One region of the Photobacterium ganghwense genome, then DNA from elsewhere that is predicted to be linked to it. Evidence: predicted binding sites of a transcription regulator. Region 1 holds the regulator's gene; the other holds the start of a gene.
The links. The regulator PurR, encoded in region 1, represses purine synthesis genes. The targets are predictions, from matches to a motif close to TNANGNAAACGTTTNCNTNA.
Positions count from the first base shown of each region.

Region 2: the regulator PurR is predicted to act here: its motif matches at 2,542-2,561, upstream of metK (methionine adenosyltransferase).

Region 1 is NZ_CP071325.1:2,018,648-2,023,715, forward strand. It holds gene FH974_RS09260 (heme ABC transporter ATP-binding protein) at 1-493, shown strand, start outside; gene purR (HTH-type transcriptional repressor PurR) at 1,019-2,026, shown strand; cyclic di-GMP riboswitch class I at 2,230-2,336, shown strand; gene FH974_RS09270 (TfoX/Sxy family DNA transformation protein) at 2,460-3,050, shown strand; gene FH974_RS09275 (hypothetical protein) at 3,250-3,654, shown strand; gene FH974_RS09280 (carboxymuconolactone decarboxylase family protein) at 3,793-4,413, shown strand; gene FH974_RS09285 (FAD-dependent oxidoreductase) at 4,446-5,068, shown strand, end outside.
Region 2 is NZ_CP071325.1:466,818-471,885, forward strand. It holds gene endA (deoxyribonuclease I) at 1-346, opposite strand, end outside; gene FH974_RS02320 (SprT family zinc-dependent metalloprotease) at 590-1,069, opposite strand; gene metK (methionine adenosyltransferase) at 1,205-2,359, opposite strand; gene tkt (transketolase) at 2,754-4,748, shown strand; gene epd (erythrose-4-phosphate dehydrogenase) at 5,020-5,068, shown strand, end outside.

The DNA.
Region 1 (5,068 bases):
TGCCAGTGAAAAAATGGCGCAGGTAGACGTGACTGCCCTGTCTTCACGTCTGTACCCGACCTTATCCGGCGGAGAAAAACAGCGGGTTCATTTTGCCCGCGTGCTGACACAATTAAGTCAGGCGGGCGAACAGTGCGTTCTGATGCTTGATGAACCGACCTCAGCGTTAGATCTGGCGCATCAGCACAACACGTTACGCGTCGCCAGAGACATGGCTCGGGCCGGCGCGGCGGTCATCGTCGTCATCCATGATCTGAACCTTGCTGCTCAGTACGCTGACCGGTTAGTTATCATGAACAACGGCAAAATCCAGGCAGATGGTAGCCCGCAGCATGCGTTAAGCGAATCGCTCATTGAAACCGTATATGGCTGGCCGGTATGCATCAGCCACCACCCGGTCGACGGCTACCCTGTCGTGTTACCGGCAGGTGAAAACGCAAACCGAAAAAAGGCAGAAAACAGAGCCGCTATTACTATCAATCAAACCTCGTGAAGCAGAGTGATAACGCCGCTTCAAGTGAAAAGACCACGGTTTTATAAGAGCGGAAACATCGTTGATTGAGCGAAATTAGTACCGGTTGTCGCGCAGCAAGCACAACCGGTATTTTTATTCCATGCAAACTGATTTATTGCAGGATATTAAATTTGTTTCAAATCAAGTTATTACCGTAACAATAAATTGCAGCGCAGAGCCTTGTTACAAGCAAAATATTGATAACTGTCAATAAATATCCATGACTTTGGCCAGAAACATTGCACTATTGGCCACACTCAGTAAAATGTGATCGCAAGCGATTAAACAATGCAAATGATCCATGCAACGCGTTTTATTAGCGCGGGTACGATTTTTTGTTATCAGAGATGAAGCCGCCCGTTCGAGATGCGGCCTTTTGGCGTTTCTGGTAATTCCACCTAACAGAATAGTGAATGGCATCCCTGACATCGCAACTCATCACTGTCCTCTTAGGTAATGCATTCAATTTAAAGGTCTGCGGACCCATTCACTAGAAGAATAACTATGGCAACGATTAAAGATGTTGCACGTATGGCTGGTGTTTCAACCACCACCGTTTCACACGTGATCAACAAAACACGCTTCGTGGCTGAAGCAACACAGAAGAAAGTTCTCGCGGCGGTTGAAGAGCTGAACTACGCACCAAGTGCCGTAGCACGAAGCCTGAAGTGCAATACAACCCGTACCATCGGCATGCTGGTAACCAAATCGACCAACCCGTTTTTCGCTGAAGTTGTCCACGGCGTTGAAGAATATTGCTACGGTGAAGGCTATACGCTGATTCTGTGTAACACCGAAGGTAACCTGGAAAAGCAAAGAGATTACCTGCGTATGCTGGCCGAAAAACGTGTAGATGGCCTGCTGGTGATGTGTTCGGATCTTGACGAGCAACTATTGGAACTGCTGGAGCGCCAGAAAGATCTGCCGATGGTGATCATGGACTGGGGTCCGGAAAGCCCGCACACCGATAAAATTCAGGACAATGCTGAACTTGGCGGCTACGTGGCAACCAAATTCTTTATTGAGCACGGCCACAAGGAAATTGGCTGTCTGACTGGCCACGCAGAAAAAGCGGCCTGTCGCGAACGCCTGAAAGGTTTCCGCAAGGCAATGACAGAAGCCGGACTAGACATCAATGAAGACTGGATTCTGGAAGGTGACTTCGAATGTGAATCTGCGGTAAAAGCGGCCAACACATTTATGGCAATGGAAAAGCGTCCAACCGCGATTTTCTGCTTCAATGACATCATGGCGATGGGCATGATCAGTACATTTGAGCAAGCCGGTATCCGTGTACCTGACGATATGTCGATCATTGGCTACGATAACATCGACTTGGCACCGTATTTTTCACCGCCACTGACCACTATCCACCAGCCTAAACGCCGTTTGGGTAAGAGTGCGGTTGAGATTCTGATGGATCGCGTGAAGAACAAAGAACACGAGCATCAGGTTTTTGAAATGATACCAGAACTGGTCGTTCGCAAATCAGTGCGTAACCTGAACAGCTAATATGCATAACTTGATGACAAATGTATGACAAACCGGAGATTTTTATCTCCGGTTTTTTTGTACCACTTTTGACTTAAACAGTAATAAATTCACAACATTAGAAGTATATCACTATAAAAATTGTGAGATATTACTGGGAGCAATATCACACTTTAAAAGTTGGGAGCAAGTTCAAAATAATCTTCTGAGATATGCTTTAGGTGTCACGAACAAGGCAAACCTATCGAAAGGTAGGGACGCAAAGCTTCCGGCCTAAGAGTAGGCAGTTTTATTTTTAAAGCAGTCAACTTATGGTAGCGGGGTTGCCGATGGATATAGCAGATAACATCAGGAAATAATTTCACTTTTCCCTGACAGTTCGTTTTACAACTCTGCTATTCTTGAATCCTCGCTCGTTGTTAGGTGACCTAGTAACAATTCACCGAGAAGACGCATGGACAAACCAGTACTCAAAGATTCATTACGCCTTTTTAATAATTTCGATAACGTCAAATCACGCTCAATGTTTGGCGGCTTTGGCATATTTTCTGGCGAAACAATGTTTGCACTCGTGGTAAATGACAAACTGCATTTACGGGCGAATGCCGACAATGAAAAGGAATATAAATCCGCAGGAATGAAACCTTATGTATATAAGAAACGTGGCTTTCCTGTTGTAACCAAACATTATGCCATTCCTGAAGAGTGGTGGGACGATACTGATAAAATTCTGGCTCAGGCGAAATTGTCTTTATCTGCCGCTAAAGCAGATAAAGAAATAAAAAATAACACCTCTCCCAATCGAATCAAAGATTTACCCAATCTTCGCCTGGCGAATGAGAGGATGTTGAAAAAAGCCGGAATAACCACAGTGGATGAGCTGTATGAAGCCGGTGCCCTGAATGCGTATAAAGCGCTACAGAGCACTCATGAAGGCGAAGTAAGTATCGACTTACTGTGGGCTTTGGAAGGAGCAATCAGTGGCAAGCACTGGTCTGTTATCCCGAAAGAGCGGCGCTCAGAACTTCTTGCGAAATTAAGTTAATCGCAACCTGACACATATAAAAGAGATCTTCGGATCTCTTTTTTATTCCCAACATATTTTTGGCTCTGCAATGACAGAATAATGTCATTCCCTGTCAAACATTGAATTAACTCACAAAGCTGCTTATTAATTCGGCAACACACTTTTATTCAATGAGGGCAATTGTAGAATTAGCCGGATGTAAAACACCGGAGGTTATATGAACTATTCCCAACCTTTCCCAGGACAAAATGAACAGATGTTCAAGGATAAGTTTGGCAAATGGCCACGCCTGATGCGAGCGGTGGTTCTTATTAGCCTGCTTCCGCCTGTGGTTGTCTATTTATTGGTCAGCCAACAAGTGGCTTCACCGGTGGCTATGCATGATGTGTTACTGTCGATTACCGTGTTAAACGTCACTTTATTCGTCTGGGGACTACTCCTAAAAATCCGCGCTAGAAAGTATTGGTATCGTAATTACCATATTGGTAAAACCATGTTGTTGTCTGTCGCCCCGATTATCGCTTGTGGCTATATTCTGATCACCGATGCACCAAGCAGTCGCAATCAGGTGGCTAACCAGCCGCAATCCATTCCTGTACGAATTTCCATCGATCAATCCTGATTTCTACTATTTTGATTAGCGACTGAAATTTTTTACCTCTTTATCAGGTCTTTGTCTGATATTTACCGATAAAATGATCCATGATCTTTATATTGGACTCAGACAGTTACACGACACACCGACGATAAAGAGGTTCCTGTGCGTATTCCGGCTAAAAAGCGTTACTCCGTTCTGATCAGACCCCTGCTCTGGCTCCAACAGCGGCACTTCGGCAAAGTGCTGAATCCTGCTTTACTGTGGGGTAGACGTCCGCCTTTATTCTGGCTGGTCGCCGGCTTTTTTGGTTATCTGGATCGCCGTTCTTCTCCCCTCTCCCCTGTGATTCGCTCGCTGGTGTGTGTCCGGGTCTCCCAACTCAATGATTGTGCCTTCTGTGTCGATGCCAACGGCATGCGACTGGCAGAACGTTGCCAGTCTGTCGAGAAAATCAAAGCGCTGGCACATTGGCAACAAAGTGAACATTTCGATGAATGTGAACGTGCCGTTCTGACCTATGTGGAAGCCGTCACTGTCACCGGGCAACGAGTCACGGATTCCATGCTGGTTAGTCTTAAACAGTGGTTCGACGAAGATGCCTTAGTAGAGCTCACTGCCCTGATTGCCTTCCAGAACTTGTCGGCCAAGTTCAATACTGCGCTGGATGTACCAGAGCAAGGCTTTTGTTCGCTACCCATTCAGCCTTCGGCTTCAGAATCTGACACGACTCAGACCACAAATACCGTTCAGGCCGACAAGGATGCTAACAGGAAGCCGTTATGACGAATAAACCTGTGGTGGACAAAAAGCCCGCCATCAATAAAAAGAAAGTTATCACGATCCTGCTGGTCAGCCTGCTGTTTGTACTGTGGTACGCCCTCGATTTAGGGCAATACCTGACGCTTGAACATGCCAAGGCTCAGCAACAGGTTTTGCGGGATACCATCCTCGCCCAGCCACTGCTGTCCAGTGTGCTGTATTTTGTGGTGTATGTGGCCGTGACCGCACTTTCCCTACCGGGGGCCGTCATTATGACTTTGCTGGGGGCCGCCTTGTTTGGTTTCTGGTGGAGTCTGTTGCTGGTGTCGTTCGCTAGCACTATCGGCGCAACACTGGCATTTCTGTTCAGTCGCTATATTTTGCATGACTGGGTACAGAGCCATTTCAGTAAGCGCCTGAGCGCCATCAATGCCGGAGTCAAAAAAGATGGGGCTTTCTATCTGTTTACACTGCGTTTGATTCCTATTTTTCCGTTTTTCCTGGTTAATCTGCTGATGGGGCTGACCCCTATCACGACCCGAAAATTTTATATTGTGAGCCAATTAGGCATGTTGACGGGAACGGTTGTTTACCTGAATGCAGGTACCCAATTAGGCCAGATTGAGAGCCTGAGCGGGATTATTTCCCTGCCGGTATTGGTGTCTCTGATGTTGCTCGG
Region 2 (5,068 bases), 1.6 Mb from region 1:
CGGCTTCCATCTGGCGGAACTGGGCGCTGCTCTGGCAGGCTTTGCGGCCGCCTTCTTGCCAGCACTGAAGCTGGTGGCCAAATTGCCAGGCCGGTACCACGTGTTCCCATTCGATACGGTTTGCCCGGTTGGGTTGTTTGCGGACTTCATAGCCGCAGCTGGCTAGATCCGGAATCCCTTTTTTGCCCTGCCAGGTGATGTCACAGCCGCAGTAAAAGCTGACCGGATGATCCTGATAAATGCCGATAGCCAGTTTTTTGGCTTGGCTGAATGAGGTTGGATGGGCTGCCAGTGCGGAAACTGGCGCAAGCAGGCTGATCAGCAGCCAGGGAGAGGGACGACGCATGCCTTTCCTTATTCTGAAAATGAGGGCGACAAGCCTATCATCTGGCTGATTTTTTGGAACTACTTCACAGTAAGTTTTGTGTTATTTACATTCGGCAATAGCAATAGCAGCAGGGGGGCTGAGTGGCAGAACATCCGCGGTGGTTTGTATACCTACGCTTATCGGAATTACGGAATAACCGGAAGGGATAGCTCAATGCTGTCACAGACGGCTTTTGACACCAGGAGTGATAACGACAACTTTTCAGCTCAGGCGCAGTTGGCTGCCGCATCGGCGACAGTGATATACCGCCTGACCGCGGACGATTTTGTTGTGGCGGCGAACGGTCATCTGGTGCTCACTGCACTGACAGCGGTAGACAAAAGTCTGCCCCTGCACGGAAGAAATATCAAAGCTGTGTGTGGTGCGGGGGGCAACGCCAAACACGTTGTGCATGACGCCTTGCCATTCCCGGCCATGCGGACGGACCCGGCCAAACAGCTTAAAGACCACCAGATGAGCCACTTCGTGCGGAACGACTTCATCAAGAAAAGTCTGCGGATTTTCAGCCAACAGCACAGGGTTAAACCTGACTTCCCAACCCTGTAACCGCGCACTTCCTGCGATTTTCCCCCGTTGTTTGAAATTGACGACGGGCAGGGGGAAATGCTGGTTAAGGTGCCGGTTGGCCTGATGGATACAGGACTCGACCTTGGCGATCACCGTTTGCTGTAATGGGGTCATAACAATGGGCTATTAGGCGGTGTGAGTTAACGAATCTGCGCGGGAGTATAGGGGAGAGGATAACAAAAAAGGAAGCCTAAGCTTCCTTTTTGTATCTTTTCTGTATCGGAGACTGCTGGCTCCGGAGTGACATGCTTATTTGATGTTTGCGAACTCGCGCAGCATCTCAGCTTTGTCAGTTTTTTCCCATGGGAATTCTTCACGACCGAAGTGGCCGTAAGCCGCCGTTTTCTTGTACATTGGCTTCAGCAAATCCAGCATTTCGATCAGACCGTATGGGCGCAGGTCGAAGTGTTGACGTACTGCTTCAACGATGATGTCGTGAGCCACTTTCTCAGTACCGAACGTTTCGACCATGATCGACGTTGGATCAGCGACACCGATAGCGTAAGACAGCTGGATTTCACAACGGTCAGCCATGCCGGCCGCAACGATGTTCTTCGCCACATAACGAGCCGCGTAAGCTGCAGAACGGTCAACTTTCGATGGATCTTTACCAGAGAATGCGCCGCCACCGTGACGAGCTGCACCGCCGTAGGTATCAACGATGATCTTACGACCAGTCAGACCACAGTCACCCATTGGGCCACCGATAACGAAACGGCCGGTTGGGTTAATGAAGTATTTGGTGTCTTTCGTCAGCCACTCGCTTGGCAGAACCGGCTTGATGATTTCTTCCATCACCGCTTCCTGCAGCACTGGCAGTTCGATGCTGTCACAGTGTTGAGTTGACAGAACAACGGCATCGATACCCACGATTTTGCCTTGGTCGTAGGCAAAAGTGACTTGGCTTTTTGCATCCGGACGAAGCCATGGCAGGGCGCCATTTTTACGCACTTTCGCCTGACGCTCTACCAGACGGTGGGCGTAAGTAACCGGTGCTGGCATCAGCACGTCAGTTTCGTTACAGGCATAGCCAAACATGATGCCCTGGTCGCCAGCACCCAGTTCACGTGGGTCTTCACGGTCAACACCCTGGTTGATATCCGGAGACTGTTTGCCGATTGCGCTCAGAACGGCACATGAGTTTGCATCGAAGCCCATGTCAGAGTGAACGTAGCCGATTTCACGTACGGTATCACGGGTCAGTTCTTCGATATCAACCCAAGCAGACGTTGTGATTTCACCACCAACCATTACCATGCCGGTTTTTACGTAAGTCTCACACGCAACACGTGCTTTTGGATCTTGTTCTAAGATCGCATCCAATACTGCATCCGAAATCTGATCGGCAATTTTATCTGGATGGCCTTCTGACACAGACTCAGAAGTAAACAGGTGCTTCGCCATGAGCGCTCCCACAAAGTAATGTTAAAAATGGATGATGTTGGGCTCTATACCGCAGGTTGGAGATTGACATCGTATAAGGATGTACGTTCGTATGTATAGAGCTACCTCCGTCTAGACGTCTATGATACCTCTGCTCGCCGTAGAAAATCAACAATACGAAGGGTATGGGTTTGCGTTTATTCTCAGGCAAACGTTTCCGTGTTTAGGGTGAAATTACAGGTGGTTGGCCATTAGTATCGCCCATTTTGTTGATATTCGTGTTTATTTTGGCAGGAAATCGTTTGCAGATAGCCGCCAGACTTTGCGACAATACATGCCCGCCGAATACCGGTTAGTCTGGTTACCCTAAAACCAGGCTACTCCATCATAACGTCTACGAATTTCTGGAGCAGACATGTCTTCTCGTAAAGAACTTGCCAATGCAATCCGCGCCCTGAGTATGGATGGTGTGCAACAAGCTAACTCTGGCCACCCGGGTGCCCCAATGGGGATGGCTGATATTGCTGAAGTCCTGTGGCGTGGCCACCTGAACCACAACCCTCAGAACCCACAGTGGGCTGATCGCGACCGTTTCGTCCTGTCGAACGGCCACGGCTCGATGCTGATTTACTCTCTGCTTCACCTGACCGGTTACGATCTGTCTATCGATGATCTGAAAAACTTCCGTCAGCTGCACTCGAAAACCCCGGGTCACCCTGAGTACGGTTACGCACCGGGTATCGAAACGACGACTGGTCCGCTGGGTCAGGGCATCACCAATGCCGTAGGTATGGCGATTGCGGAAAAAGCACTGGCAGCGCAGTTCAACAAAGACGGCCATGACATCGTTGACCACTTCACCTACGTGTTCATGGGCGACGGCTGTCTGATGGAAGGCATCTCTCACGAAGCGTGCTCACTGGCCGGTACTCTGGGCCTGGGCAAACTGATCGCATTCTGGGATGACAACGGCATCTCTATCGACGGTCACGTGGAAGGCTGGTTCTCCGACGACACACCAAAACGTTTTGAAGCATACGGCTGGCACGTTATTCCAGCGGTTGACGGTCACGATTCTGACGCGATCAACGCGGCAATCGAAGCGGCGAAAGCCGACCCTCGTCCAACCCTGATTTGTACTAAGACCATCATCGGTTTCGGTTCACCAAACAAAGCAGGCTCACACGACTGTCACGGTGCACCACTGGGCCACGACGAAATCGCGGCTGCCCGTGAATTCCTGGGCTGGAACCACGGTCCGTTTGAAATCCCGGCAGACATCTACGCTGAGTGGGATGCAAAAGAAGCGGGCGCTGCCAAAGAAGCGACCTGGAACGACAAGTTCGCGGCGTACCAAGCGGCTTACCCTGAGCTGGCTGCTGAGTACAAGCGCCGTGTCAACGGTGAGCTACCAGCGAACTGGGAAGAAGCGACCAGCGCAATCATTGCTGAGCTGCAAGCCAACCCAGCGAACATCGCATCCCGTAAAGCGTCTCAAAACGCGCTGGAAGCGTTCGGTAAACTGCTGCCGGAATTCATGGGCGGCTCAGCTGACCTGGCACCGTCTAACCTGACCATGTGGTCTGGCTCGAAGTCTCTGGAAGCGGGTGACTTCTCGGGTAACTACATCCATTACGGTGTACGTGAATTCGGCATGACTGCGATCATCAACGGTATCGCCCTGCACGGCGGTTTCGTGCCTTATGGTGCCACCTTCCTGATGTTCATGGAATACGCCCGTAACGCGATGCGCATGGCCGCTCTGATGAAAATTCAGAACATCCAAGTGTACACGCACGACTCTATCGGTCTGGGTGAAGACGGCCCGACGCACCAGCCGGTTGAGCAAATGGCGTCTCTGCGCCTGACGCCGAACATGAGCACGTGGCGTCCGTGTGACCAGGTTGAGTCTGCGGTTGCCTGGAAACTGGCTATCGAGCGTAAAGATGCGCCATCAGCGCTGATCTTCTCGCGTCAGAACCTGGCGCAGCAAGAGCGCTCTGAGGTTCAGGTGGCTGACATCGCGAAGGGTGGTTACATCCTGAAAGATTGTGCCGGCAAACCTGAGCTGATCCTGATCGCGACCGGCTCTGAAGTCGAGCTGGCTGTGAACGCAGCAGCGGAACTGACAGCCGAAGGCAAGCTGGTTCGCGTGGTCTCTATGCCATCGACTGACACGTTCGACACGCAAGACGCGGCATATCGCGAAGCAGTGCTGCCATCTGACGTGACAGCACGTATCGCTATCGAAGCGGGTATCGCAGATTTCTGGTACAAGTACGTCGGTTTCGACGGCCGCATCATCGGCATGACCAGCTTCGGTGAATCTGCACCGGCTGGCCAACTGTTCGAAATGTTCGGCTTTACCACTGAGAATGTCGTCAGCACAGCGAAAGAGCTACTGGCGTAATTTAGCGGGTAAATATACGGTAGCTTAAGGGCTACAGTATTTATTTCGAAGGATGAAAAAAAGACCTCTTCACGAGGTCTTTTTTTATATGAATTGAGATCTCACTCACATTGGATTGTGTTGGAAAAGTCATCATGCCAAGCGTGGGAATTATCTTAACGTTTTGTTTTATTTTGGGTTTGTAAGTCAGGGTGATGGCCTTCACAATTATCGTGATTCTCACAATCGCTTGGTATACACTAACCCCGCTTAATAATTTTGTAGCACGGATATGACACTAAGAGTCGCAATTAATGGATTTGGCCGTATCGGACGCAGTG